3 regions of the Aliivibrio logei genome follow, and region 3 is predicted to be linked to each of the others. Evidence: riboswitches for the same ligand, from Rfam matches in the RefSeq annotation. Region 3 holds a riboswitch; each other region holds the start of a gene.
What was found. Region 3 has a riboswitch for thiamine pyrophosphate ahead of thiB (thiamine ABC transporter substrate binding subunit). Riboswitches for the same ligand answer to the same signal wherever they lie in the genome.
Positions count from the first base shown of each region.

Region 1: linked by a shared signal. The riboswitch ahead of thiC (phosphomethylpyrimidine synthase ThiC) and the one ahead of thiB (thiamine ABC transporter substrate binding subunit) in region 3 are both predicted to bind thiamine pyrophosphate.
Region 2: linked by a shared signal. The riboswitch ahead of thiD (bifunctional hydroxymethylpyrimidine kinase/phosphomethylpyrimidine kinase) and the one ahead of thiB (thiamine ABC transporter substrate binding subunit) in region 3 are both predicted to bind thiamine pyrophosphate.

Region 1 is NZ_MAJU01000024.1:199,605-209,896, reverse strand. Features, by position in the region: gene A6E04_RS16580 (TrkH family potassium uptake protein) at 1-1,213, shown strand, start outside; gene hemG (menaquinone-dependent protoporphyrinogen IX dehydrogenase) at 1,241-1,765, shown strand; tRNA gene A6E04_RS16570 (tRNA-Trp) at 1,884-1,960, shown strand; gene A6E04_RS16560 (M16 family metallopeptidase) at 2,275-5,031, shown strand; gene A6E04_RS16555 (hypothetical protein) at 5,133-5,327, shown strand; gene crcB (fluoride efflux transporter CrcB) at 5,419-5,799, opposite strand; gene A6E04_RS16545 (universal stress protein) at 5,981-6,403, shown strand; TPP riboswitch at 6,573-6,686, shown strand; gene thiC (phosphomethylpyrimidine synthase ThiC) at 6,845-8,791, shown strand; partial or broken gene thiE (thiamine phosphate synthase) at 8,870-9,544, shown strand; gene A6E04_RS16530 (HesA/MoeB/ThiF family protein) at 9,537-10,292, shown strand, end outside.
Region 2 is NZ_MAJU01000004.1:239,239-249,530, reverse strand. Features, by position in the region: gene pspC (envelope stress response membrane protein PspC) at 1-85, shown strand, start outside; gene A6E04_RS01410 (YcjX family GTP-binding protein) at 221-1,618, shown strand; gene A6E04_RS01405 (YcjF family protein) at 1,615-2,640, shown strand; TPP riboswitch at 2,717-2,814, shown strand; gene thiD (bifunctional hydroxymethylpyrimidine kinase/phosphomethylpyrimidine kinase) at 2,915-3,769, shown strand; gene A6E04_RS01395 (ABC transporter ATP-binding protein) at 3,769-4,542, shown strand; gene A6E04_RS01390 (ABC transporter permease) at 4,535-5,353, shown strand; gene A6E04_RS01385 (ABC transporter substrate-binding protein) at 5,382-6,329, shown strand; gene tenA (thiaminase II) at 6,364-7,026, shown strand; gene thiM (hydroxyethylthiazole kinase) at 7,081-7,884, shown strand; gene thiE (thiamine phosphate synthase) at 7,895-8,515, shown strand; gene A6E04_RS01365 (GGDEF domain-containing protein) at 8,534-9,340, opposite strand; gene A6E04_RS01360 (bifunctional diguanylate cyclase/phosphodiesterase) at 9,707-10,292, shown strand, end outside.
Region 3 is NZ_MAJU01000026.1:15,741-26,032, forward strand. Features, by position in the region: gene mpl (UDP-N-acetylmuramate:L-alanyl-gamma-D-glutamyl-meso-diaminopimelate ligase) at 1-1,296, shown strand, start outside; gene A6E04_RS17535 (flavin prenyltransferase UbiX) at 1,298-1,927, shown strand; TPP riboswitch at 1,967-2,080, shown strand; gene thiB (thiamine ABC transporter substrate binding subunit) at 2,132-3,148, shown strand; gene thiP (thiamine/thiamine pyrophosphate ABC transporter permease ThiP) at 3,211-4,821, shown strand; gene thiQ (thiamine ABC transporter ATP-binding protein) at 4,821-5,525, shown strand; gene rapA (RNA polymerase-associated protein RapA) at 5,718-8,627, shown strand; gene A6E04_RS17560 (pseudouridine synthase) at 8,630-9,364, shown strand; gene A6E04_RS17565 (universal stress protein) at 9,425-9,862, opposite strand; gene A6E04_RS17570 (TRAP transporter permease) at 9,918-10,292, opposite strand, start outside.

The sequences.
Region 1 (10,292 bases), on a different contig from region 3:
TGCGGGTGCATTGCCGTTTTTATTATCTGGTTCACCTGATATTTCGATAACCAATGCCTTTTTTGAGTCCTTTTCTGGTTTGACGACAACTGGTGCTACCGTTCTTACAGGATTAGACCACTTACCAAAAGCGATTTTATTCTATCGACAACTGCTTCAGTGGTTTGGCGGTATGGGTATCATTGTACTCGCCGTTGCGATTCTTCCTGTTCTTGGTATCGGTGGGATGCAGCTTTATCGTGCTGAAATTCCTGGACCGGTAAAAGATTCTAAGATGACTCCGCGAATAGCTGAAACCGCTAAGGTGCTTTGGTATATCTATTTAACGTTAACCATTGCTTGTACATTGGCATTTTGGGCTGCGGGGATGGATTGGTTTGACGCCATCTCTCATAGTTTCTCAACAATCGCTATTGGTGGTTTCTCTACCCATGATGCAAGTATGGGGTATTTTAATAGCCCCGTAATTAATGCGATTACAGTGGTGTTCTTACTTATTTCAGCGTGTAATTTCTCTCTACACTTTGCCGCTTTTGCGTCTGGTGGTGTACATCCTAAGTACTATTGGAAAGATCCAGAATTCAGAGCATTTATCTTTATTCAAGTGTTGTTATTTTTAATTACGTTTTTGTTGTTATTGAAACACAGTACTTATGATTCGATAGGTACCGCTGTTGATCAGGCATTATTTCAAACCGTTTCTATCTCAACAACGGCGGGTTTTACAACCACCAGTTTTGCTGAGTGGCCATTATTTTTACCTGTGTTGTTGCTGTTTTCTTCATTCATTGGTGGTTGTGCGGGGTCTACCGGCGGTGGAATGAAAGTGATACGTATTTTATTATTGTCATTACAAGGAATGCGTGAGCTTAAACGATTGATTCATCCAAGAGCTATTTATACGATTAAGATTGGCAGTAAGGCATTACCACAACGAGTGGTTGATGCCGTATGGGGATTTTTCTCTGCTTATACATTAGTGTTCGTTATTTGTATGTTGGCATTGATTGCGACAGGCATTGATGAATTGACCGCATTCTCAGCGGTGGCGGCAACATTAAACAATTTAGGGCCTGGTTTAGGTGAGGTTGCTGTACACTTTGGTGATATAAATGATTCAGCGAAATGGATTTTAATCATCTCGATGTTATTTGGTCGTTTGGAAGTGTTTACACTCCTTATTTTATTTACGCCGACGTTTTGGCGTAGTTAACACTCAAGATTAATAAAAGAGGTTATTGTGGAAAAAGTATTACTTCTTCATTCGAGCCGTGAAGGTCAAACGATTAAAATTTTGAATTACATAGCAACGAAGTTAGGTTCAGATTGTCAATGTGACTTAATGGATGTGCATCAACCATTGAGCGTTGCATTTTCAGATTATGACCGCGTTGTTATTGGTGCATCTGTTCGTTATGGGCATTTAAATAAGAAGTTGTATCAGTTTATCGAACAGCACCAAATTTCATTAGAACAAGCCAAAGCGTCATTTTTCATTGTAAATCTGACGGCTCGTAAAGAGGGGAAAGATACGCCAGAAACCAGTGCGTATTTTAAAAAGTTTTTAATGAGATCTCCTTGGGTCCCTTGTTTGCAAGACACGTTTGCTGGCGCCTTATTTTATCCGCGCTATAACTTCTTTGATCGATTTATGATTCAATTAATCATGAGAATGACGGGGGGAGAGACTGACCCAACGAAAGAAGTGGAATATACGAACTGGCAACGAGTGGATCAATTTGTAGAGAAAGTTAAACAAGGCTAATTTCTGTTCGTTTTGGATGGAATAGTGCGATAGAAGTAGAATTTTTCATTTAGATTCATATTTTTAGCGCAGAAATAGTAGATTTTATTGTTTAAGTCATTACAATAGCACGCATAACAGGGGTGTAGCTCCAACTGGCAGAGCAGCGGATTCCAAATCCGCGTGTTGGGAGTTCGAATCTCTCCACCCCTGCCATATTTAAGACCTCAGCAGAAATGCTGGGGTTTTTCCATTTCTAGAGTATAGAAAAGAGCAACGGATTCCCCCACCATAAGAACGCGCGTGCTGGGAGTTCGAATTACTCTAGCTTTGCCATATTTAGAGAAGGCTTGTATCGAAAGATACAAGCCTTTTTGCTGTCTGCGGTTTGAGTAAATTGTGGCGGATTTCGCAAGTAACAAAAAAACCATTGAGAATAGCAATCATTTACGTTAATTCCTTGCATTTATAGATACTTTATATTTAGATCAGAGCCTTATAAAATATAAATATAATAACTAGGATGTATTATGAGAACTTATTGGTTACCAATAGCTTTTTCTTTATTCGTTACAGGCTGCGCAACTCACTCCGTTACACCAATAAAAACAGATCCTAATTGGGTCAGCGAACAACTTGATAATGGACTTCGTTATCATATCTATCCAGATACTGAAAAAGAGGTATCAGTAAGATTGATTATTCATTCTGGTTCATTCCAAGAAACACAAGATCAAAAAGGATATGCACATTTTGTTGAGCATATGGCGTTTAATGGAAGTGAGCACTTTTCTCAAAATGACGTCATTTCTTTATTTGAAAATGCAGGACTCAGCTTCGGTGCTGATATTAATGCTTATACTTCTTATGAAGAAACCGTTTATAAGTTAGATCTTCCAAATAACAGTGAATTAAATAACGCCCTTACATGGATGCGAGATATTGGGGATGGTATCGAGCTTTCTTCTAAAGAGGTAGAGAAAGAGAAAGACGTTATTCTTGGTGAGTTTAGATATTCTCGGTTTGAAGAGAAGGATACATCGACACAATTTTATGAGCACATGACCAACAACTCATATGATGCTTATGATCCTCTTGGTAATAAAGAATCGGTCGTGTCCGCGTCTTCAGAAACATTAAGCGAGTTTTATAAGAAATGGTATCAACCACAATTGGCTGAGATCGTTATCACGGGGGACGTTACTTTAGCGCAAGCGACTGAGCTCGTTAAAAAACACTTCACTTCTTGGGAAAAAGGCACAACTGCGGCAACAACAATGGAAAAGGAGGTATTAAATACATCTGATTTTATTGGCTATATTGCGGGTGGTGAAGCGCCAAGCATCAATATGATTATTGATCGTGGAAACGCGAATGTTCAAAGTAGAGAAAAACAACACCAGCTTTGGTTAGATTATATTTCTCAAGAATTAATTGAACAAAGAATGAATGCTGCATTTTTAGATGCAGCAATGCCCGCTCAATGGATTTATTCGACAGAATACTTTGTTTCAGACCGTCGTTACTCCATTTCTTCAGTATCATTTCCGACACGTTATAGAGAGCAAAGCGAAACGCAATTTTTAGAGGTGTTGGCTTCTTTACGTGATTATGGTGCAACGGCTAATGAGTTAGAGGACATCGTAAAATATTATCAATATGAATTAGATAATATGGGTAAAAACCGAGACGATTTAAACGCGGTTGATCATGCAGAAAACAAATCAATGAATATTGTTAACCAGCAACCAAGTCAGTCTATTTTAGGTTATAAAGAAAGCTTGGAAGCCTTTATTTCTATGGTAGACCTTACGGCTATTAATCAACATATGCATGATTTTCTATCAAGTTCTTACCAATTTGGTATTAGTTTAGATGCGAGTGAAAGTATTGAAGCCACTAAACTAGCGATCCCTGAGTTAAGGTCTCTGTATAACAAGCAGGGTAATAAACCTTTGCTTAATAATATTACCTCCGCTTTCCCTGTTCCTGCTATGTCTGGAAGTATTCTTTCAGAAACGTTGATATCGAGCGAAAGAAACTTAACAAGTTGGACGTTAGATAATGGCATTAATGTTCTGTATTTAAGAGATGTAAACTCTGGAAATGACATCAGTATCTCGTTAGCGAGTAAAGGTGGGATGGCCGCGTTGACTCCGAATTTACTTCCCGCAGCAAACATAGCGATTCCTGTTGTTAGTCGCAGTGGATTGGGCGACCTTACCGGGTCTCAGTTAGATGCACACCTAAGACGTAATGATATTGAGCTTTATCCATATATTAACTTTACTCATCATGGTCTTGAAGTCTTAACTAATAGAGAAGGGGTTGCTGAAAGTTTTGCCGTTTTATCAGCATTGATGTCTGAGATTAAAGTCGATGGAGAGCAGCTTAAAGCGGTAAAACAGGAGTTTAATCAAAACCGCACTGCCTACCTAAAAACACCACTGGGTAAATTTACTCAAGCCATTAACCACAATACGTATGTAGTAACGAGCAGTCATCGATTACTGGAAGGCGATGGAGTGGTTGACGTCACTGATGAGCAAATAAAACAAGTTCATCAATTATTATTCCAACAGAATAGAAATTATCAATTAGTGATTGTTGCTGATCTTAAACCAACAGAGTTAAAACCGTTATTGCGTCAGTATGTTGCTAGTATTCAATTCGTTAATTCTGAACCTGTTGATTATGCCGCTGGTTACAAAGAACCATTTAAGCCTAGTTTTACAATGGCAGTTAATACCGAAAACAACAGTCACTATATTGCTCATTTTATTGCGAATAAGGCTGATGAGAAGCAATCTGCAAAATCCTTGTTTATGGAAGATATGCTGCAACGCATTGTCTCTAAACGTTTGATGTCTTATGTACGTGAAGAGCTGAGCTTAGATTATGCGCCTTATACAGAAATCATAAACTCTGATGGTGAATTACGAAGTAATTGGATTGTTGGCGCTCAAGTTGCTCCAAAAAATGCGGAGCTTATTGAATCAGCGATAGATAAAGTGATTACTGATTTATTAAAAGGAGTGTCTGAGGAAGAAACCCGTTCTGCTGCAAAACAGTTAGTGGTTGATTTGTCTCCAATGAAAAATAACTCATCACAACAAGCCTGGTTATTTACGAGGTACACAATACATGGCTATGGAATTGATGCGTTATTGAATATTCAAAAGACGGCTGATTCCATAAATTCGCAAGAGATGACGGCGTTAATCCAGAGTACATTTGGGGAAGGTGTTCGTAAGTCTACATACTTAGCAACGCCAACTATTCGATAATGTCCTATTTTATTACTGAAATAAAAGTGTGATCTAGATCTTGTTTTTTAGAGGGTAAGCAGTACAATTCGCTGCTTAATTAATCTCTAAGGTTTTATAAAATGAATTACGATTTAGGTTCTGTTTATCTTGGTCAAATTGCTGCAAAGAACATGCTTAATGAAGCTATGTACGGTAAGCAACAACCAAGAAATAAAAAAACAGCAGTAACGAAAAAACTTTGGAAAGGATTCGAAAGCGTAAATACGAAAATGGCTATAATGATAAGTGGTTACACACCCGTAAGAACGTGGTGATAATAACGACTCATTGAAACTAAAAAAGACGCTTATTATTAAGCGTCTTTTTTATGTCTGCTCGTAAAGAACATACTAAAAAGCAGATAGATTAGCTTTTCATTAATTGAAAGCCAATAAAGCAGGCTGTGATGCTTAAGGTTACATTCAGTAAAATATTTAGACCCGCTTTGATTACTTCTCCTTGTTGCATCAAGATTACATTATCCATCGAGAATGTAGAGAACGTCGTTAGTGCTCCAAGAAATCCAAGCCCTATAATTGGACGCCAAGGCGCGGCTTCAATAATGCCTTGGTTAAGAGAAGACATTAATACACCCATGATAAGAGAGCCGACAATATTGACGGTTAAGGTTCCATACGGAAAGCCTTTACCTAATAGAACGACACAAAGTTCTGAGATCAAATAGCGGGCACAAGCCCCAAATGCGCCACCAAAAGCAATAAAGCCCAATAGCATAAATTGATTCATTGATACCTCGATTAAAATAGAAAGCTAGCTTATTAATAACATAGTTGGATATGAATTTTTATCAATATCTCTTTTAAATACAAAAATGGCAGTGATTACTTAATCATGCTTCTAATTGCAGCAGGTTGATTATAGTTTTATAGTATCAGCGTCGTAAGTTATTCTTTCACAGGAGCAAGATATGAAGTTATACCAAACCATTTTACTCGCATTAAATCCTGATGACAGTAAAGCACATAAGTTAATGGTTAAAGCAGGGGTTCTTGCAAAACAAAATGACGCAGAATTGCATGTCATTTTTGTAGAGGTCGGCATCGGTGATGTTAATTACATGGATGTTGAGCTAGAGCTAGAATCGAGCCATAACGCGTTAGAGTTTAAGCGAATAGAGCAGTTATCTATATTATCTAAAGAATCACCTTATCCTGTTCGCGCTGTACATATTGCTGATGGAAATATCGTAAAACACATCAGTGAGATTGGGGATAAAATCAATACCGATCTCGTGATCATTGGTTACCATAAAAGTAAAATTCACTGGGGGCGTACTCTTGGTGATGAAGTTTCTGATAAATTGAAATGTGATGTCATGATTGCTCAATAAGACATTCTTTACTTAGTCGAATCTGATACAAATCGCTAACAAAGCCGCATATTAATGTGGCTTTTTCTTTTTCTCGATATTTTATTATTTCTTCAATGGAATATTTGCTGTGATTTATTCCTTTCTTTATACTCCGCACTCGTTCAGTTTTTCACCAAGAACTTCTGAAAGAAACTTGTCGGAGTGCTTAGTACTTTTTTAAAGTACGAGCTGAGACCGCGTTGCGGGATCCGTAGAACCTGATCAGGCTAATACCTGCGAAGGGAACAAGAGATAATTTATCACTTAGTGCTGTCATATCATTGTAACTGCAAAGTGTCATTTTCAGCAGATACCTTGAATTAAGTAGACGATTTTTCTACTTTATATTTACGCACACTAAGAACCTCTTGCTACATAATCCGACAAGCAATTATCCTAATTATTACAAGGAATTTTGCTATGTCGTCAAGTCGTAAACAAGCGCGTTTGGATGCTAAATCAAACATTGAGTCGCTTTCTGTTCAACCTTATCCCAATTCAAAAAAAATCTATATCGACGGTTCTCGTCCTGATATTCGTGTTCCAATGCGTGAAATATCATTGGCTGATAGCTTAGTCGGTGGAACAAAAGAAAATCCAACGCTGATACCAAACGAACCCATTCAAGTCTATGACACATCAGGGGTCTATACCGACCCAAATTACGACATTGATGTTTACCAAGGGTTGCCTAAATTACGCGAACGTTGGATAGAAGGCCGCACTGATACTGAAGTGTTGAAAGGGGTAAGCTCTGTTTATTCTCAAGAACGCCTGTCTGATGAAACACTTGATGAACTTCGTTATGGCAATTTACCCACGATTCGACGAGCCAAACCTCAACAATGTGTGACGCAATTACACTATGCTCGCCAAGGTATCATTACCCCAGAAATGGAATACATCGCGATCCGTGAAAACATGGGTCGTCAAAAATTTGCAGATGAACAACTAAATCATCAGCATCCTGGCCACAGTTTTGGTGCCAACCTTCCAAAAGAAATTACCCCTGAATTTGTACGTAACGAAGTCGCCGAAGGGCGAGCCATTATTCCTGCCAATATCAACCACCCAGAAACAGAGCCAATGATCATTGGTCGTAATTTTTTAATTAAAGTTAATGCCAATATTGGTAATTCTTCGGTCAGTTCGTCGATTGAAGAAGAAGTAGAGAAGCTGGTTTGGTCTACACGTTGGGGCGGTGATACGGTGATGGACTTATCGACAGGTCGTAATATTCACGAAACACGTGAATGGATCCTTCGTAATAGCCCAGTACCCATTGGCACGGTTCCGATGTACCAAGCACTAGAGAAAGTGAATGGCGTGGCTGAGAATCTAAACTGGGAAGTCATGCGAGATACCTTAATTGAGCAAGCGGAGCAAGGTGTAGATTACTTTACGATTCATGCCGGTTTACTGCTTCGTTATGTACCAATGACGGCGAAACGAGTCACCGGAATTGTCTCTCGTGGCGGTTCTATCATTGCAAAATGGTGTTTAGCGCATCATCAAGAAAGTTTCTTATATACGCATTTTCGTGAAATTTGTGAGATTTGTGCAAAGTACGATGTTTCTCTTTCTTTAGGGGATGGTTTACGTCCGGGCTCAATTGCGGATGCGAATGATGAAGCACAGTTTGCTGAATTGAGAACGCTCGGTGAGTTAACTAAAGTTGCTTGGGAATACGATGTTCAAGTGATTATTGAGGGGCCGGGTCATGTACCAATGCATATGATCAAAGAGAACATGGATGAGCAACTCAAGCATTGTCATGAAGCTCCGTTCTATACATTAGGTCCATTAACGACTGACATTGCCCCTGGTTATGACCACATTACTTCGGGGATTGGTGCGGCCATGATTGGATGGTATGGCTGTGCAATGCTTTGTTATGTCACACCGAAAGAACATTTAGGCCTACCAAATAAAGAAGACGTTAAGATTGGTTTGATCACCTATAAATTAGCCGCTCATGCGGGTGATTTAGCCAAAGGTCATCCGGGTGCCCAAATTCGAGATAACGCCTTATCAAAAGCCCGTTTTGAATTTCGTTGGGAAGACCAGTTTAATCTGTCACTTGATCCGATTACCGCTCGTGAATTTCATGATGAAACACTGCCTCAAGAGTCAGGCAAGGTTGCACACTTTTGTTCAATGTGCGGGCCTAAATTCTGTTCAATGAAAATATCACAAGAAGTTCGAGAGTATGCCAAAGACACAGAACAAGTGGCGTTAGACCGAGCGATTAATATCAAAATGCTCGATGACCCACTTGAAGGTATGCGCCAAAAATCAGCAGAGTTTAAGGCCTCTGGTTCTGAGTTGTACCATCCTGCTGTAGATGCAGAACCCGTGAAAAGCTAACGACAGTTACCATTATTATTTTAATCATGAATGGTGGTGTTTCACGTGGAACACCACTCAGGAGATCAAACGATGTATTCTTTTCCTGCAATCGATAGAGAAAAGTTTGGCCTTTACCCGGTGGTAGATGATGTGTCATGGATAGAGACATTACTTAAACTTAATGTTCAAACCATTCAATTACGAATTAAAACCCCGGAACAACCTGATTTAGAAAATCAGATCATTGAAGCGATTAGACTCGGTCGTGAATATGATGCTCAAGTCTTTATTAATGATTATTGGCAACTAGCAATAAAGCATGGCGCGTTTGGTATTCACCTTGGGCAAGAAGACATTGAAGTAGCGGATTTACTTGCCATTTCTGATGCCGGTATTTGTTTAGGATTATCTACTCACGATGACAGTGAGTTAATGACCGTTAAAGCATTGAACCCAAGTTACTTAGCTCTTGGTCATGTTTTCCCTACGCCGACCAAAGAAATGCCATCAGAACCTCAAGGTTTAGTTAACTTAGCGAACAACAGAAAATTAGCGGGTGAAACACCAACCGTTGCTATCGGTGGTATTGATTTAACGGTGGCTGAGCAAGTGTGGCAAACCGGAGTTGATAGCATTGCGGTCGTTCGAGCTATCACTCAAGCCGACAATATAGAAAAAGCCGTCAATCAGTTTTCTGCGATTTTAGCCCAACCAAGAACATCCGATTACCTTATTAAATCGCAAAATACACTGGAGGTGATGGATGAGTAATTTATTGATGGAAGGATTAAATGATCAAGATTTCCTTCGTTATAGCCGACAAATCATGTTGCCTGATATTGGTGAGCGAGGACAGTTGTCTCTTCGAAATAGCACCGTGCTAATGGTTGGCTGCGGAGGGTTGGGATCATCTGTTGGAATGTATTTGACTGCTGCTGGTGTGGGAACGTTAATTATTGCCGATGGCGATGACGTTGAACTTAGTAACTTACAGAGGCAAGTGGTTTATCGTGAGCAGAGTATAAAACAGAATAAAGCGTTAGCGATGGCTCAAGAACTGCAATCGATAAACAAGACGATCACGATTGAGGTGATAACGAAGCATCTAACAGAACCTGCGCTTTCACGATTCATTACTCAGGTCGATGTTGTTCTGGATTGCACTGATAACTTAATAACACGCCACAATATTAATGCCGCCTGTGTTCAACATCAGGTGCCTTTAATTTCTGGCGCAGCGATTGGTTGGCAAGGGCAATTGATGTTGTTTTCAAATAAGAGTGATGAGTTAGGTAATACATTGTCGTCTTGTTATCACTGTCTGTTCCCTTTTATTGAAAGCCAACAAACGAAGAACTGTCAATCTTTCGGAATTGTTGGGCCAGTGGTTGGCATGATAGGTAATCTACAAGCCTTAGAGACAATTAAGTATTTAACGCAACCTGAGTGGGTGAAATGGAGTTCACTTCATCAATTTGATGGTAAGTCATTATCTTGGTCGACGATGGATATTCCCAAA
Region 2 (10,292 bases), on a different contig from region 3:
GAGAATGGAAGAGAAAATTCGTCGAATGGAAGGCTATGTTACGTCTTCTGAATACAAGGTTCGCCGTGAATTTCGAAACCTATAATTGGATTAATTAACAAGAGCAGTCAATAACTTATGTAGATTGATATGACACATAGGATTACTATCTTGTTCATGGGGTGTTCAGAATCAGTTCTGTACACTCCATTTGTTGTTTATAGAAAAGAGAGAAATATGAATGAGCAGATTAACCAAAGAAATGAATAAATTAGTTAACCGAAGCATGGATCGCCACGTCAAATTGGCGGTTACAGGGCTATCGCGCGCAGGTAAGACGGCATTTATTACCTCTTTGGTTAATCAATGTTTGCATGCGGGTTCAAGCGATAAGTTGCCTTTATTGTCAGTGACTCGTGAAGGTCGCATGATTGGGGCGAAACGCATACCGCAATCAAACTTATCCATTCCAAGCTTCACTTATGATGATGGTATGGCGTCATTATTATCAGAACCACCAACATGGCCAGAGCCTACTCGTGATGTGAGTGAACTTCGTTTAGCCATCAAATTTAAACCTAAATCAGGCATACTAAAACACCTTAAAGACAATGCAACATTGTATGTGGATATTGTCGATTATCCGGGTGAATGGTTATTGGATTTACCGTTATTAGATATGGATTATATTGAGTGGTCTAAGCAACAGCAGGCGAATTTAACTGGGCATAGAAAAGTGCTTTCTGAAGAATGGTTAAAAGAAGCTCAGCAGCTTGATCCTCTTGCGCCTGTTGATGAAAAGCAGCTCGCGCATATTGCGGATGCGTTTACTCAATATCTTCATACCTGTAAGGATTCAAAAGGATTACATTGGGTGCAACCGGGGCGATTCGTTTTACCGGGTGAGTTAGCAGGCGCGCCTGTTTTGCAATTCTTTCCTTTTATGTTTTTGCATAAATACACAGAAGAAGAGTTGGCAAAAGCGAAGAAAGATTCAAACATCGCTGTGCTTAAAAAGCGTTATCAGCACTATCAACAACATCTAGTGAAAAAGTTTTATAACGAGCATTTTAGACATTTTGATCGTCAAATTGTATTGGTTGACTGCTTACAGCCGCTGAATGCAGGTGAACAATCATTTAATGACATGCGCCAAGCGGTCGATCAGTTGATGCGTAGTTTCCAGTATGGCAAAAGCTCAATCCTTAAACGTTTGTTTTCACCAAAGATAGATAAAGTGTTGTTTGCTGCCACCAAAGCCGATCATGTTACGCCTGAACAGCACCCAAATATGGTGTCGCTGCTGCAACAAATGATCCACCAAACATGGCAAGAAACCGCTTACGAAGGCATTAAAATGGAGTGCATGAGTATTGCCTCAATTCAAGCTACCACCGCGGGAATGATTGAGGACGACGGTGAATTGTTTTCTGCAATATCAGGGGTCACCGCCGATCAAACACCGATGATGATGTTTCCGGGTGAGGTGCCTAAACGTATTCCAAGTAAAGCGTATTGGGAAACAAAACCTTTTAATTTCATGAGTTTTCAGCCGTTAGAAAGTGAGACTGACAAACCGCTACAACACATCCGTATGGATAAAGCGATGCAGTTTTTATTAGGAGACAAATTAGTATGAGTGAATTAAAAAAACAGCGCGTATTTCAATCTGAGCCTCAATTTACAGAAAATGAGCAAACAACAGAATCGCTGAATACTCAAAAACTGTTCGAAGAAACACAAACTTTTATTCCTCAAGCCATTGAAGACGAAAGTGAATTGGATGATCTTGATATTGAAACGCCATTAGTGAAAAAGAAAACCCATTGGAGTATTAAAACACTGATTGGTGGATTCCTTGGATTAACAGTATGGCAAAGTGTTGATCATGTTATTACCGCGATTCAAACCGCCGATTTCTTATCATTGGGTTGGGCGGGATTAATCAGTTTAGCGGCGTTAATGGGGGTGACGGCCATTGGTCGTGAACTATGGACGCTACGTAAACTTAAAAACCGTGCCGAGATCCAACATCAAGCCACCGAATTGATGGAAGGCAATGGCATTGGTCAGGCAAAACCGTTCTGTGAAACGTTAGCTAAAAAAGGGCTAACCACTCATACTGCCGAGTTTTCTCGTTGGCAGAACAGCATTGAATCACATCATAACAACGCTGAAGTGTTTGAAATGTACGACAGCATGGTTGTGATCGAGCAAGATAAACGAGCAAAAGCCTTAATCAGCAAGCATGCTGGTGAATCAGCGTTAATGGTGGCATTAAGTCCATTAGCTGTGGTGGATATGTTATTAGTAGCGTGGCGTAATATTCGATTAATCGAACAAGTTTCTCAAGTTTATGGGGTCGAACTTGGCTATTGGGGCCGTTTACGTTTGTTTAAAATGGTTCTGCAAAACATGGCGTTTGCCGGAGCAACTGAAATGGTGACGGACGTTGGTGTTGATATGCTATCTACGGGCCTTGCAGGTAAATTGTCAACCAGAGCAGCACAGGGTTTGGGGATTGGTTTATTAACGGCCCGTTTTGGATTAAGAACCATGAATCTAATGCGTCCATTGCCATGGCAAGCCGGAGAAGCGCCTAAGCTTTCTGATATGCGTAAAACCATTGTTGCTCAATTAGTATCCAAACTTAATTCATAGGTTGAGAATTAGTTAACTCTAGTTAGCATTCTCATAAAAAAGCATACTATTTACAAATCGATTAGTGATAGTATGACGGCATTAGTCGGGGAGCCAATAGGCTGAGATCGCAATAGCGAACCCGTTGAACCTGATTCAGTTAGTACTGACGTAGGGAACTAATGGTCTTCTTGAAACGATTTCTCTGATTGGTTTCTTTTAATGAGATAGCACCTACTCGGTATCTTTATCTCATGTGACTGTTTTTCCTGACCGTTAGTTAGGGAAAATAAGTATGTCTTCATTAAATAACACTGCACTTTTATCGACATTATCTGCAACAACACCGATTGTATTAACCATTGCTGGCTCTGACAGTGGTGGTGGTGCAGGGATCCAAGCCGACATCAAAGCGATTTCTGCAACCGGCAGTTATGCGTGTTCTGTTATTACCGCATTAACCGCTCAAAATACGCAAGGCGTTACGGGCATTTATCCAATCAGCAGTGAATTTGTTGAGCAGCAACTTGATGCTGTTTTCTCTGATTTAAATGTCATTGCCGTTAAAGTTGGAATGTTAAGTGATTCTGATATCATCCGTTCTGTTGCGAAAAAAATAAAGCAATACACACCGCGTTATTTAGTGGTTGATCCTGTGATGGTTGCAACCAGTGGTGATCTTCTTCTGCAATCCTCTGCTATTGAAAGCCTTAAATCTGAACTGCTTCCCCTTGCCGATGTTATCACGCCAAACCTACCTGAAGCGGCGGCACTCATTAATGCTAAAGTTCCCGAAAGTGAAGTTGAAATGACTGCAATGATTGATGAACTTCGTCAATTAGGTGCTAAATCAGTCTTACTGAAAGGCGGGCATTTAGAAAAGGATGAAAACAGTACCGATTTACTGATTTTATCTGATTCCATAGAACGTTTATCGACACCTCGAATTGAAACTCGCAATACACACGGCACGGGCTGTACACTATCGTCAGCGATTGCTTCGTATTTAGCGCAAGGTCATGAACTACTGGCTGCGGTAGCATTAGGTAAGCAATACATTACTCAAGCCATTATCCATGCCGATGAACTGAATATTGGTCAGGGACATGGGCCTGTGAATCACTTTTTTGCTTTACATACTCCAGAGTAATGGGGATGAATAATCGCATTGGTGCCGTCATTTCTAATGGGGCGTTACAATATAAAGACAGCGAATACCCTATTATTTTCAATCTAAACATGACGATTCCTAAAGGAAAATGGACCGCCATATTAGGAAAGAGTGGCTGTGGAAAAACGTCGATATTGCGTTATCTCGCCGGATTATTGACCGATAAAGTGGTGTGGTCAGGGGATGTTTCGATTGATGGCGTAGACGCATTAGAAGGCAATATTGCGTACATGGCGCAACAAGATTTATTGATGCCGTGGCTAAACGTAATAGATAACGTCTGCTTTGCCGACAAGTTTGTAACGAACTCTCGCTTTAATTCAACGAAACCGAATTCGGATAAACACAGAGCGCATGAACTTTTAGAGTTAGTTGGATTAACAGAGCATGCGTTTGCGATGCCGTCACAATTATCGGGCGGGATGCGTCAGCGTGTGGCGTTAGCTCGAACATTAATGCAAGACAAACCAATGGTATTAATGGATGAACCCTTTTCTGCACTAGATGCCGTCACTCGTTATCGCCTGCAAGATCTTGCTGCTCAAGTGCTAGCAGATAAAACTGTTTTATTGATCACGCATGATCCACAAGAAGCGTTAAGACTGAGTGATGTGGTTTATATCATGCAAGGACAACCTGCTTCAGCGGTCTCTTTACCTGTTCCTAGTACGCAGATACCTCGAAAGCTTGATGCGGAGTTAGCTGCACTTCAACAACAAATAATTGATACCTTAGAGGTCGATTATGTCTAAATCATTCCTTATAAATTCGACATCAGCAACGATAGGAAAGGTAACGCCAAAACCAATGCTACAAAGCGTGAAATCCATGATAAGAATCTTAATCAGTGCGGTGGTTATTCTGGGATTATGGCAATTCATCGTAATAGTTTTTGCTTTACCAAGCTTCATTTTACCTAGTCCATTGGCTGTCTTTACTAAATTAATACAACGATACGATGTGCTACTTTCTCATTCATGGATAACGGCTCAAGAGATCTTGCTTGGTCTTGGCTTGGGTCTTTCTATGGGGTTGTTATTTGCCCTTCAAATGCTGTTGTTTGATCCACTTCGACGTTGGTTATTGCCAATTTTAATTGCGAGCCAAGCGATCCCTGTTTTTGCTATCGCGCCTATTCTGATGTTGTGGTTGGGTTATGGCATCGCATCAAAGGTCGTGATGGCGGCATTAATTATCTTTTTCCCTGTGACTACCTGTTGTTATGACGGGCTGCGAAATACCCCAAGTGGTTATCTTGATTTAGCCCACACGATGGGGGCATCAAAATGGCAATTATTAAAATACGTTCGCTTACCTGCGGCTTTACCTGCCTTAGCGTCGGGTATCCGTGTTGCTGTTGTTGTCGCGCCTATTGGTGCAGTCGTTGGTGAATGGGTAGGGTCAAGCGAAGGGCTAGGTTATTTAATGCTGCAAGCGAATGCTCGAATGATGATAGATGAAATGTTTGCTGCGTTATTCATTCTCGCCGCGTTATCCGTCAGCTTGTATTTTCTTGCGGATGTATTGATTCAAAAACTCATACCGTGGCAACACGATAAATAAATTCATAATAAAAAAGGACTCAACGATAATGAATAAAATGGTAATTAAAGGGGCGATGGCTCTTCTTATTTTAAGCTACTCCATGATGGCAAGCGCGGAAGATAAAGCGATGACATTAATGTTGGATTGGTTTGTAAATCCGAACCATGGGCCAGTGGTTATCGCACAACAAAAAGGCTATTTCAAAGAGGAAGGCCTAAATGTGACGATTCAAGAACCCGCCGATCCAAGCATGCCGGCGAAATTAGTGGCGGCAAATAACATTGATTTAGCCATTTCTTACCAAACCAGTTTAACTATTGATGTAGCGGCAGGTTTACCGTTAATTCGTTCGGCAACCCTTATCGCCACGCCATTAAATACCTTAATGGTACTTGATAACGGCAAGATAAATTCTTTAGCTGATTTGAAAGGCAAGAAGATTGGTATTGCGATTGCGGGTAATGAAGACGCTACGATAGGAACGATGCTAAATACAGAAGGTGTTGATTTCTCTGAGGTTAAAATCATCAATGTAGGCTGGGCATTATCGTCGTCTTTAGCTTCAGGAAAAGTGGATGCTATTTGGGGAGGATTACGTAATTTTGAAACCAATCAATTGGCATTAGAAGGCTATAAAGCGAAATCGTTTTTCCCAGAAGAGCATGGTGTGCCCTCGTATGATGAGCTTGTTTTTGTGGCTAATGCCAAAACATACGATGCCGATGCGCTAAAGAAATTTAATCACGCTATCGAAAAAGCGACGCAGTTTATTGTGAATCACCCTGATGAATCGTGGAAAACCTTTGTTTCTTACGCGCCAGACACTCTAAACAATGAATTAAATAAAAGCGCATGGAATGACACGTTAACGCGTTTTGCTCTGCGTCCATCAGCGGTTGATTTAGAGCGCTACAATCGTTTCTCTGAGTTTATGTTCGAGCATAAGATCATAAAAACACAACCTAAAGCTCAAGATTTTGTGCCGGTGTTGTAATCCATTTTTCCTATTTATTTTTTAGAGAATCAGTATGAATCATCAAGACTTAATTCAAGCGTGTCAAAACGAGTGGACCGAATACACTGAGCACAGCTTCGTTCAACAATTAGCGCTTGGAGAATTAGCGCATTCGTCATTTCTACATTATTTAAAACAAGATTTTCTGTTTTTAAAGCAGTACACCAGAGCGTATGCCTTAGCGATTTATAAAGCGAGAACGTTAGCGGAAATGCGAATGGCGCTACCGAGTGTGCAAGCGTTGCTTAGCTCGGAAATTGCACATCATGTGACTTATTGTGGTGAGTGGGGCGTGTCAGAGTTAGAGATGGAAGCAGAGCCAGAAGCCTTTGGTACGGTAGCCTACACTCGATTTGTATTAGATACCGGTATGTCTGGTGATGTCATTGATTTATACGCAGCATTAGCACCGTGTTCGATTGGTTATGGGGTGATTGGCGCGCAGCTACTAGCAAGAGAATCAACTAAGCTTGAAGGCAATCCGTATGCGAATTGGATCAAGATGTATGGTGGTGAAGAGTTTCAATCAGGCGTACAAAAAAGCATTACACAGCTAGATGAATTGCTTGTCGATATCGATCTTGATAGCCAGCGTGGGCAGCGTTTGTGTCATATTTTTAAAACGGCGACTCGTATGGAAGTGGCGTTTTGGCAGCAAGGATTAGATGAAGCCTAATTGTTGATGATTAGTACTCAATTAATGAATAAGCGAACGAATTAAGGAAGAAAAATGACGGTCATGAACACGCAAAAGATTATTGACGCATTAGCGATATTACGTGAGAAAAAGCCATTAGTTGTGAATATTACCAACTATGTTGTGATGAACAACACAGCGAATGCTTTATTGGCGCTAGGTGCTTCACCAATCATGGCGCACAGCCAACAAGAAATGGCAGAGATGATGAGTTTCTCTGGTGCCTTGGTGATCAACATCGGTACATTAGACAGCGTATGGACACCAAGAATGCATTTCGCGGTAGAGCAAGCAAACCTTAATAATAAAGTGGTGGTGCTTGATCCGGTGGGATGTGGTGCAAGTCAACTTCGTACCCAAACCGCGCGTCAAATTGCAGAAGCCGCGAATACACTGATTATTCGAGGTAATGCCTCTGAGATCATCGCTTTAGCGGGTGAGAACGCGCAGAGCAAAGGCGTAGATGCATTAGACAGCAGTGATTCTGCATTAGGTGCGGCTTGTTACGTCGCGCAGCAGTATCAATGCAGCGTCGTTATTTCGGGTGAAACTGATTACGTTGTCACGAAAGAGGCGCAGTATAAATTGAATAATGGTCACGCGATGATGCCTTTTGTTACGGGGATGGGTTGTACACATACCGCATTAACAGGTGCTTTTGCCGCAATAGGTGAGCATTCAGGGGTTGCAGCTACGGCTATTTTAGGCGTTGCAGGTGAAATCGCCGCAGAGCAATCAGTCGGCCCAGGTAGCTTGCAAATGAATTTACTGGATGTGCTTTATCAGTTAGATGAAGAAACACTCACACGTCGTTTGAAATTAACGATTAATGCATAGGTTTCGTAATATGAATAGCCCTTATACCTTGTATTTAGTGACCGACGACCAACAAGATATTGATACGTTGTGCCACGTTGTTGCAGAGGCAATAAAAGGCGGCGTAACCATGGTGCAGATCCGTGAAAAACATGGTGATGTACGTGCTTTTATTGAACGCTCATTGGCGATAAAAAAAGTATTAAAAGACAGTGGTGTACCATTAATTATAAATGATCGTGTTGATGTGGCATTAGCGGTGCAAGCGGATGGGGTTCATTTAGGTCAATCGGATATGCCTGCAAACCTTGCTCGTCAATTGATAGGCCCTGATATGATTTTAGGGTTGTCTGTTGAAAATGAAACGCAGTTGCGTGAAGCGCAAGATCTGCCAGTTGATTACCTTGGTATCAGTGCGATATTTTCTACGCCAACTAAGACTAATATTATTAAAGAGTGGGGCATTGACGGTTTAATTAAAGCCGTTAAAGAAAGTCAACTTCCTCTTGTGGCTATTGGCGGAATTAATGAAACGAACATTAAGAAAATAGCAGATACTCAAGTGGATGGGATTGCTTTAGTGTCGGCAATTTGCCATGCAACATCGCCAAAGCAGGCAAGTGAAGGGTTGCTTGAGTTGATGGGCCGCTAGTCGAGCTTTTTTATGAGATTAGCGATATAAAATTTGAGCACTTGAGGTGCTCTTTTTTAGTGCTTTTTTCATGGTGTACATGGCTTTATCAGAGCGAATTAACGCTTCTCTGAAGTTTTCTTTTGTTGCTTTTTCAATGCCGTATGAGAATGAAATTGGTTCATTATTTAATGAGGTATATACGTCGTTAATATAGTCTTTTGCTCGTTCTGAATCGACCGTGACGATAAATTCATCACCACCGATGCGAAAGGCCATTTCTTGCTTTAAGCAACTTGCCTTTAATATTTGAGCGAAGCGAATGATCATTAAATCACCGACAGCGTGCCCTTTAATATCATTTACTTGTTTTAATCCATTTAAATCAAAGTAGATAAGATCAAATGAGGAGAGTTTGATTTCAGGGAATTTTTTACGATTATAGAGCCCGGTCAAATCGTCTTTCATGCTTTCTTTAATGAGGCTTTTTACAATGTTTGTTAATCCGACAGCAATCAGTAAAAAAGCGAGTAATAACGTACCGTCGTCAAGCAAGGTATCCGCTATTTCATTATTATCAGCGTAGTGATCCAACAAAGGAACTTCTGTTAGTAAATCATAAGACTTGTTAAATAAAAGTAAGTAAGCACCAATAAGAAGCTTTGGATATAGGGTTAAATGGGATTTAACGGTAAGAAATATATAGCTCAATAAGATCAGCATAGCGCCTTCAAAAAAAAGGTCAGATATAGAATCAAAACCCACATAATGACTGATGGCAATAACCCCTATTAAAAGAGCAGTAGCAATACCTGAGATGATTAAAGGGATTTTAGGTTCAGTCATATTAGTCTAATCGAATTGTATACTGTGAAGCTTAAGCCTACTTAATTTTTAACGAAAAATAAACGATAAATTTGCATGTTACGTTTAATGAAATGAATGAATTAATGTAATTTTGTGATAGTAGGTTATTTTTGTAAATATAACTCGTTAAAAGTTACGTGCTTCATGTTGTTATATTATTTGAAATAGAGTAGATTTTAACCATACTGTGTATCGTGTATAACGTAAGTGTATTGATTAAGGATGAAGGCGAGTAAATAGTATGTTTTTATTATTAACCTTATAAAAATTAATGATAAATATTATAGAAAATATTGAATATGGTATAAATCCAATGAAAATTAATGATCAAGGATATCGATTTACATGCAGTTTTATCACTCATTAAAAACTAAACTTTGGATGATTATTCTTTTTTCATTAGTCCCCGCGGGTATCATCGTCTCGTCTAATATTTTTTATGAATACCGAACCGCAAAAGAAGACGTAGAAAAAGAAGCATTACAAATAGCGACAAGTTTGGCTTATGAACAGCTTGAACTTGTAAATGAAGCGAAAGTCTTTCTTTCTCAATTAAGCCAAATGGACAGTATTAAAGATCCGACTTCTTTGTTGTGTATACAAACAGTCCAGCAAGCGCTTAAGTTAACGATTAGCTATGCAAACATCGGTGTGCCAAACAAGATAGGAAACTTAAATTGCACTGCCATCGCGTTAAATAAAGAAATTAATATTACCGATCGGGAATATTTTCAAAAAGCGATAAATGAAAAAGAATTCACAGTGAGTGGTTTTCTGATTGATCGTGTGGTTCAAAAAGCCTCTGTTAATTTTGCTTATCCTGTTTACGGTACTGAAGGGGATGTGGTTGGTGCGGTTGTTGCGGTTATTTCATTAGATTGGTGGAGTAAGCGATTAGCGGGATTCCGTTTACCTGAGAATACAGTGGCGG
Region 3 (10,292 bases):
CTTGGACATAAGGTTACAGGTAGTGATGCGAACGTTTATCCTCCAATGAGTACGTTATTAGAATCTCAAGGTATTGAGATCATTGAAGGCTTTGATCCTAGTCAGTTAGATCCTGCGCCAGACCTTGTTGTCATTGGGAATGCGATGAGTCGTGGTAACCCATGTGTGGAGTATGTTTTAGATAAAAATTTAAAATACACTTCAGGACCTCAATGGTTGCAAGAGTTCCTATTACAAGATCGCTGGGTACTGGCTGTTGCAGGAACTCATGGTAAGACGACGACATCAAGCATGCTAGCCTGGGTCTTAGAAGAGTGTGGATATAAACCTGGTTTTCTCGTCGGTGGTGTACTTGGTAACTTTGGGGAATCGGCACGATTAGGTGAAAGCATGTTTTTTGTGGTTGAAGCCGATGAATATGACAGTGCTTTTTTTGACAAGCGTTCTAAGTTTGTTCATTACCGTCCACGAACGTTAGTATTAAATAATCTGGAATTTGATCATGCTGATATTTTTGATGATCTTGCTGCAATTCAACGTCAGTTCCATCATCTTATAAGAACGGTGCCTAGTAGTGGTCGTATTTTTGCCCCTAAACAAGATAAACCCTTAGCTGAAGTACTAGAGCAAGGATGTTGGAGTGAGATTGAATTTACGGGTGAAGAAGGAGAATGGAAAGCGAGTAAACTTAAGAAAGACGGCAGCCAATTTGACGTTTATTTCAATGATGAAAATGTTGGGCAGGTAAACTGGAATTTAGTCGGTGATCATAATGTAAGTAATGCTCTTATGGTCGTAGCTTCGGCTCGCCATGTAGGCGTTACCCCAGATTTAGCTTGTGAAGCATTGGGCTCCTTTATCAATACTAAGCGTCGATTAGAGTTTAAAGGTGAGGTTAATGGGGTCACGGTATATGACGATTTTGCTCATCACCCTACTGCAATTGATCTAACGTTAAGCGGTTTACGTAATAAAGTGGGTGATAATAAAATTATCGCAGTATTAGAACCTCGCTCTAGTACGATGAAACTAGGGGTTCATAAAGACACCTTAGCCGGTTCGCTTCATGCCGCAGATTCGGTGTATCTTTTCCAACCTGATAATATTTCTTGGTCCGTTGATGATGTCGCTAAACAATGTGTTCAACCCGCCTATACTCATCATGAGATTAACGCTTTTGTTGATATGATTGTGGCTGAAGCAAAAGAAGGTGATCAAATTCTAGTCATGAGTAATGGCGGCTTTGAAGGCATTCACGGTAAATTACTATCAGCATTAGAGCAAAAGGCTATTTAGGATGTATAAAAAACAGAAAACAATCACCTTAGCAATGACTGGTGCCTCTGGTGCCCCTTATGGATTACGTCTATTGGAGTGTTTGTTGGCTGCTGATTATCAAGTTTATTTTCTTATCTCATCTGCAGCAAGAGTTGTGATGGCAACCGAGCATAATTTAAAATTGCCAAGTGGTCCTGATGCAATGAAAGCGGTCTTAGTTGAACACTTAGGTTGTGATGCCGATAAGTTAATTGTGTGCGGTAAAGAAGATTGGTTTTCTCCAGTGGCTTCTGGGTCGGCAGCACCAAAACAAATGGTGGTATGCCCATGCTCTGCAGGGAGCGTTGCTTCTATTGCTCATGGTATTTCAGATAATTTGATTGAACGGGCTGCTGATGTGGTATTAAAAGAGCGCGGTCAGTTAATTATGGTGGTTAGAGAAACGCCATTTTCTACATTGCATTTAGAAAACATGTTGAAGCTATCTCAAATGGGGACAACGATAATGCCTGCTGCACCTGGATTTTATCATCAACCAAAATCGATTGAAGATTTAATCGATTTTATGGTCGCTCGTATATTGGATCACCTAGGTGTAGAACAAGGACTTGTTCCTCGATGGGGTTATGATCAGCGTCAGAAGAGTTAATAAACCTCTGGCTCATTAATGCATTCACACATACAATATGGCCTCTCATCGGGGAGCGACTAGCTGAGATTAGTAAACATTGGATAATGCTTACTTAAACCCGTACTACCTGAATCAGATAATGCTGACGTAGGGATTGAGATGACATTCTCATCGAGTATATCAACTTAACCCTGTGTCGCTCAAAAGGACAAAGAGCGCATAATGAAAACACGTTATATATCCCCTCTACTTAAAACACTACCTATCGCTTTAGCTGTTAGTTCTCTCTCTTCTTTTTCTGCTTCTGCTTCTGAAACGCTAACAGTCTATACTTATGATTCTTTTGCTGCTGATTGGGGCCCTGGTCCAACAATTAAAGCGGCTTTTGAAAAACAGTGTGGCTGCAATCTTGATCTTGTCGCTTTGGATGATGGCGTTTCTATTTTGAATCGTCTTCGTTTAGAAGGCAGTAATTCAAAAGCGGACATTGTTTTAGGGCTCGATAATAATTTAATGGCAGAGGCGAAAGTAACGGGTTTACTGGCTGAACATAATGTAAATACGGACTCAGTGACAATACCTAATGGTTGGAATGATAAGACCTTTGTTCCTTATGATTATGGTTATTTTGCTTTCGTATATAACAAAGAAAAAGTAAAGAACCCACCTAAGAGTCTAAAAGAATTAGTAGAACAACGAGATGATTTAACCGTTATTTATCAAGATCCAAGAACCTCTACACCGGGCCAAGGTTTATTGTTATGGATGAAATCGGTGTATGGAGATGATGTTGCTCAAGCATGGAAACAACTTGCAAAGAAAACCGTCACCGTCACGAAAGGCTGGTCAGAAGCTTACAGTATGTTTTTAGAGGGTGAATCTGATCTTGTTTTGTCTTATACGACGTCTCCAGCATACCATTCACTTGCTGAAAAAGACGATCGATTTGCAGCGGCTAATTTTTCAGAAGGTCATTACATGCAAGTGGAAGTGGCGGCGAAAGTAAAAAATACGCAACATAATGCGTTAGCTGATGAGTTCTTAGCTTTTATTCTTAGTAAGGAATTTCAATCAGCGATGCCAACGGGAAATTGGATGTATCCAGTGACTAATATTACGTTACCTAAAGGGTTTGAAGACCTTAAGGTTCCGACTAAAGCGTTGTCATTTAGTTCTGCGGAGATTGCGAAGCAAAGAAAGTTGTGGATTCGCGAATGGCAACACGCATTAATCTTTTAATCGATGCACTGAAAAGAGACGTATAATACGTACGTTTCTTTTTGGGACAGATAGATAACATCATGAAAACGAATCCCTTAAATTCTATTCCCTATATCGGCTATATGATCGCTACTGTGATTGTTATTTTTGTTGGCGGAGCTATTGGTGCATTATTAATCGCGTCACCCAGTATCAATGTCAGTTTAATTTGGTCCGATCCTTATTATATTCATATAACCAAATTTAGTTTTTATCAAGCAACCCTGTCTACGTTGTTTAGTGTGGTACTTGCGGTTCCGACAGCATATGCACTATCTCGTCGCTCTTTTTTAGGACGCGGTCTGTTATTAAAGTTGTGTGCGACGACCTTGGTTTTACCTGTGTTAGTAGGGGTTTTTGGTTTACTTGCTATTTATGGAAACAGCGGTCTCTTAGCTAAGGTGTTTGCATTTTTTGGTGGTAAATTGCCGTTTTCTATTTATGGATTAAATGGCATTTTACTCGCGCATGTGTTCTTTAATTATCCTTTTGCAACTCGTTTGTTTTTACAATCATTAGACAGTATACCGATGGAGCAACATCAGCTTTCTGCTCATCTAGGATTGACTGGATGGAATAAATTTAACGTTGTTGCATGGCCAAGAGTAAAACAACAATTTCCGCATGTTGCAGGCTTGGTGTTCATGCTTTGCTTTACCAGTTTTGCAACCGTAATGGCATTAGGTGGAGGACCAAAATCAACCACGATTGAACTTGCTATTTACCAAGCCATTAAATTTGATTTTGATTTACAGGCCGGCGCTATTTTAGCGTTATGGCAAATGTTGTTATGCGCAGGATTATCGCTGTGTATTCAACGGTTTTCTACGTCGATTGCCGTTGACAGTGCAACGCTAGGTAAGCCCATTATCTATCAAGACTCAAAGAGACAAAAGTTGTGGGATAAAGGGTGGATTATATTACTTACTCTGTTTATTTTACCTCCATTACTCATGGTTGTTATTAGTGGGATAAATTCTGAAGTTATTACGGTGATGACCTCTAGTGCTTTTTGGTCAGCATTCGCTAATTCATTCATTGTTGCTTTCTGTGCGGCGCTATTAGCGATGGTTTTTGGGGTTTTATTGCTTCATACCACCCGAGCGTTAAGGCTTAATCATCAGCGTTTTTTGGCGGATAAATTAGATTTAATTGGTACTATGATTTTAGTTACCCCAGGATTGGTTATTAGCACGGGGTTGTTTTTGTTGCTTAAAAACATCACTGATGTATTTAGTATGGCTATTTGGATCGTCATTTTAGTCAATGCACTTATGGCGCTTCCATACGTCATAAAGACGCTTGCTCAACCTTTATTGCATATGGCACAGCAATATCAGTTATTGTGTGCGAGTTTAGGACTTAATGGTTTTACTCGTTTTCGCTTAATTGAGTGGAGAGGGTTAAGAAAACCGATGGCTCATGCCTTTGCCATTGCTTTTATTTTATCAATGGGTGATTTAAGTGCGATAGCGCTTTTTGGTAGTCAGGATTTTAGGACATTGCCGCTATATTTATTTCAATTATTAGGCAGTTATCAAATGGAAGCGGCTGCGGTGGTTTCACTTTGTTTACTCTTATTAAGTGTGGGTGTGTTTAGTACGGTTGAATGGCTTTTTTCATCAAAGAATCTACAAAGAGAGAATGTGTAATGCTGACTTTTTCTAATGTAAAATATCGCTATCATTCTGAGATTTTTGAGTTTGATATGTCAGTTAAACAAGGTGAAGTCGTTGCTATTCTTGGGCCTAGTGGTGCAGGGAAAAGTACACTGCTTAGCTTATTGGCTGGGTTCATTAATCCAGAATTGGGTGATATTGCCATTAACGGCCATTCTGTTCTTTCCCTTGCGCCTCATCAGCGCCCTTTGTCTATGTTATTTCAAGAGCATAATTTGTTTGCGCATTTATCGATAGCGGACAATATTGGATTGGGAATTAAAGCGAATCTTCGTCTCAATGATGAAGAAAAAGAACGCGTTATTTATGCGGCTCAACAGGTTGGTGTTGACGAACTATTACTGCGTTTACCTGAGCAACTTTCTGGAGGCCAAAAGCAGCGTGTCGCGTTAGCTCGTTGTTTGGTCCATAACAAACCTGTGTTGTTATTAGATGAGCCGTTTTCGGCACTTGATCCTATGTTACGAGAAGAGATGATCGTATTAATCAGAACCTTGATTAAAACTCAACAGCTTACGGTATTAATGGTTACTCATAGCTTACAAGATGCGAAGGAATTAGCGTCAGGTTATGCCTTTGTTTGTCATCATAAAATACTCAGTTATGGCAAAATGTCAGAGATAATGACACAAGATACTCCCCCTGAATTAACCCGATATTTACAAGCGGTTAAGTAAACTTTTTCGACTCAAGTTTAGTATAATCAACTACACTCACTTTTATGATAAATAGGCGTGACCTAAGTGCTGTCATACAGTAACATTAGCGCCCTTTTGAACCTCGCCATTTACGGTTGTCTATTCTCGGTTCATCATGAAATTCTCACTCTATATAAAATAAATTAATTAATTTTGAGGTGCGTTACCACTATGTCATTTGCTTTGGGCCAACGTTGGATTAGTGATACAGAAAGTGATTTGGGTTTAGGAACAGTGGTTGCTGTTGACGATAGAACCGTCTCTGTCCTTTTTGCCGCATCAGAAGAAAATCGTTTATACGCAAAACATGATGCACCTATTACTCGAGTGACGTTCAATAAGGGCGATACAATTGAAAGTCACGAAGGTTGGTCACTTGAAGTCGAAGATGTTATTGAAGACGGTGGACTATTAACGTACATCGGAACTCGTACAGATACGGATGAAGTGAACGTTGTTCTTCGTGAAACGTTATTAAGTCATCAGATCCGTTTTAATAAACCTCAAGATAAGTTATTTGCAGGCCAAATTGATCGTATGGATCGTTTTGCATTGCGTTTTCGTGCACTTCAAAACCAGTATGAGCAACATAAAAACCCAATGCGTGGTTTATGTGGTATGCGTGCAGGTTTGATCCCACATCAGTTATTCATTGCTCATGAAGTAGGGCGTCGTTATGCCCCTCGTGTTTTATTGGCTGATGAAGTCGGTTTAGGTAAAACGATTGAAGCGGGTATGATTATTCATCAGCAAGTGCTTTCTGGTCGTGCTGAGCGTGTATTGATCGTTGTTCCTGAAACACTACAACATCAATGGCTTGTTGAAATGATGCGTCGTTTTAATCTTCATTTTTCTATTTTTGATGAAGAGCGTTGTATTGAGTCGTATGCGGATTCTGAAAATCCATTCGATACCGCGCAATTAGTGTTGTGTTCATTGGATTTTATTCGCAGAAGTAAGCGTCGTTTTGAGCAAGTGGTTGAAGCCGATTGGGATCTTCTTGTTGTTGATGAAGCGCATCACCTTGAATGGAACCAAACAAAACCAAGCCGTGAATATCAAGTTATTGAAGCGATTGCAGAAGAAACGGCGGGTGTTTTGCTGCTAACGGCAACACCTGAACAATTAGGTCACGAAAGTCACTTTGCTCGTCTGCGTCTATTAGATCCAGATCGTTTCTATGATTACGATGCGTTTGTTGAAGAAGAGCGCCAATATCAGCCAGTTGCTGATGCGGTTACCGCGTTGATGAGTGGCGATAAATTATCAAACGACGCGAAGAATCGTATTGCTGAATTGCTTTCAGAGCAAGACGTGGAGCCATTGTTTAGAATTATTGAATCTGATGGTTCTAAAGAACAGCAAAGCCAAATACGTCAAGAATTAGTCGATAACTTAATGGACCGTCATGGTACTGGTCGTGTGCTATTCCGTAATACACGTGCGGCAATTAAAGGGTTCCCACAACGTAATCTCAATTTAATGCCAATGGCGTTACCACCACAATACGCAACCTCTATGCGTGTAGCGACAATGATGGGTGGTCGCATGAGTAATGAAGCTCGTGCAATGAAAATGTTGTATCCAGAAGAGATCTTCCAAGAATTTGAAGGCGATAGTGCAACGTGGTGGCAGTTTGATCCTCGCGTTAACTGGTTGCTTGAATTACTGAAAGAAAACCGTAACGAGAAAGTATTAATCATCGCTTCTCGAGCTTCAACGGCGTTGCAACTAGAGCAAGCGTTACGTGAACGTGAGGGTATTCGTGGTACTGTTTTCCATGAAGGGATGTCGATTATTGAGCGAGATAAAGCCGCGGCTTACTTTGCACAAGAAGAAGGTGGCGCTCAGGTTCTTATCTGTTCTGAAATCGGTTCAGAAGGACGTAACTTCCAGTTTGCTAATCAATTAGTGATGTTTGATTTACCTTTCAATCCTGACTTACTTGAGCAACGTATTGGTCGTTTGGATCGTATTGGTCAAAAGCGTGATATTGATATTCATGTTCCTTATTTGCAAGGTACATCTCAAGAATTATTAGCGCGTTGGTTTGACGAAGGGTTGAATGCTTTTGGTGAAACGTGCCCAACAGGTCGCGCTGTGTATGAAAAATTCTCTGATACGATCATTGCGATTTTGGCTACGGGTAAATCAGATGGATTAGAGCCACTGATCGAAGAATCCGCGGCACTAAACAAAGAATTAAAAGCGCAGTTAGAGCAAGGTCGAGATCGTTTGTTAGAAGTGCATTCAAACGGTGGCAATAAAGCGAAAGAACTTGCAGAGAAAATTGCTGCGACAGACGGTGACATACATTTGGTTAATTTTGCTTTGAACCTGTTCGATACGATTGGTTTGAATCAAGACGACAAAGGTGAAAACGCCATTGTTGTTACGCCAGCTGAAAATATGTTGGTATCAAGTTACCCCGGTCTTCCTTATGAAGGCTGTACGATTACGTTTGATCGTAAAACGGCTCTTTCTCGTGAAGACATGAACTTGATCAGCTGGGAACACCCAATGATCCAAGGGGGTATTGATTTAGTTCTGACTGAAGGCGTAGGTGCAACTGCAGTGTCTTTATTGAAAAATAAAGCCTTACCAGCGGGTACTCTATTGCTTGAATTGATTTATGTGGTAGATGCACAAGCGCCTAAGAAAAGTGGCATAGGACGATTCTTACCGAAGACGCCTATTCGTTTGATGATGGACAGTAAAGGTAATGATCTTTCTGCTCAAGTTGAATTTGAAAGCTTCAACCGTCAGCTAAGTCCTGTTAATCGTCATATGGCGAGTAAATTAGTGAATTCAGTGCAAAAAGAAATTCATGCATTGATTGATACGGCAGAAGTTAGTATTGAAGACCGAATTGAAGCCGTTCGTGTTGATGCGAATGCTGAGATGAAAACGGCGTTAAATGCGGAATTAGATCGTTTACAAGCATTAAAGGCCGTAAATCCAAACATACGAGATGAAGAGTTAACTCAGATCGAAACTCAAATGAGTGAACTTTCTGCGTATATTGGAAAAGCACAGGTACAGCTTGATTCATTGCGTTTGATTGTTGTGAGCCATAACTAATCATGGCAATGCTTGAGTATAATCCACCAATGGAACCGCTTGATATTGTCTATCAAGATGAAGCGATTCTTGCGGTGAATAAACCGGCGGGGTTACTGTCTAACCCTGGCCGAGCACCGGAGCACTATGACAGTGTTTGGTCGCGTGTTGTTGCTGAGTTTCCTGATGCTCAACTTGTACATCGTTTGGATATGTCGACATCGGGGTTAATGATATTTGCGCTTTATAAAGAAGCAGAAAGACACATTAAAAAGCAGTTTCAATATCGGTTAACTCATAAAGTGTATTATGCACGGGTATGGGGGAATGTTGAGAAGGTTGAAGGGCAGATTGATTTACCCTTGATTTGTGATTGGCCAAATCGACCACGACAGAAAGTCTGCTATGAACACGGAAAATCGTCACAAACGGGTTATGAAGTGATTCAAGTTGAAGAGAAAACGACATTGGTTCGTTTACTTCCTATTACAGGACGCTCTCATCAACTACGAGTGCATATGATGGAAGAAGGGCATGAGATTGTTGGCGATGAGTTTTACGCGTCTAAAGAGGCTCTAGCGTTCTCAGACCGATTACAATTACACTCTGCCGAACTGAGTTTTTATCATCCAGAGACCGATAAATTCATCAGTTTATTTGCTCCTTGTGAGTTTTATCCAGAAGCAAAAGCCGGTGTTCTAGATGCCATGGATATTGCTCCAGTAAGACCGGATTACAAAACACTGCCTAAGCAATAGTTGAATTTAAAAATAAAAAAAGGAGCCGAAAGGCTCCTTTTTTGTATCAAATAGGGGAGATTAACCTTGAGGTTTGACAACCATCACGTTAATTGGTGAGTTTTCGACAACTTTACTCGCCACAGAACCCAGCATAACTTTATCAATTTTAGATCGTTTATGGCTTGGCATCACAATCAAATCGGCACCTAAACGTTCAGCATAATCTAAAATAGTGACATAAGGTTTCCCTTCGGCAACATGCACTCTGTATACCACATCATCATCCACAAATTTAGCCGCAAATTCATTTAACTGTTTTGATACATCTTCTTTCATTTGTTTCGCTGCACCTTTAGGAAAATAGGTCGATACCATCGACATATGGATCCCCGGTAATACGTTAAGCAAATGTAATTCAGCATTAGAGTGTTTTGCGTGCCAAACTGCCATTTCAACCGCTTTATCAGCAAAGCCTTTATCGTTTAAATCTACTGGAACCAAAATTTGTTTATACATAATTTTTATTACCTAATTAGGGGAGTTATTCTCCCCTTAGATTCCATTCATTAATTTATGCGGCCAAGTTTTCCTTTTTCGCTCGGCGACGCTGATTAAAGCCCAGTGCAAACAGTAGAAGAAGAGTTGGAATAAATACCCATTCTTTTAGTGGACGCTCTGCATCAAGAACCACATTCGTTATTTCCCAATCAAAATCTATTCCTGAAGCTTCCGCTGGACTGCCGAATTCGACCATGTCGACGATCATTTTATTATCGACTTTAGACAGCATTAGCCCCATAGAGCTTACGCGTTCTTCACCAGTTACCGCTCGATCGTCAAAAGGTAAACGTACCGTTTTACTTACGATATTACCTTCTAGATTTTCTCCAGAGACTTCTAAGGTGAGTGATTGTCCCACATTTAACTCTTCTGCAAGTTGAGCGAT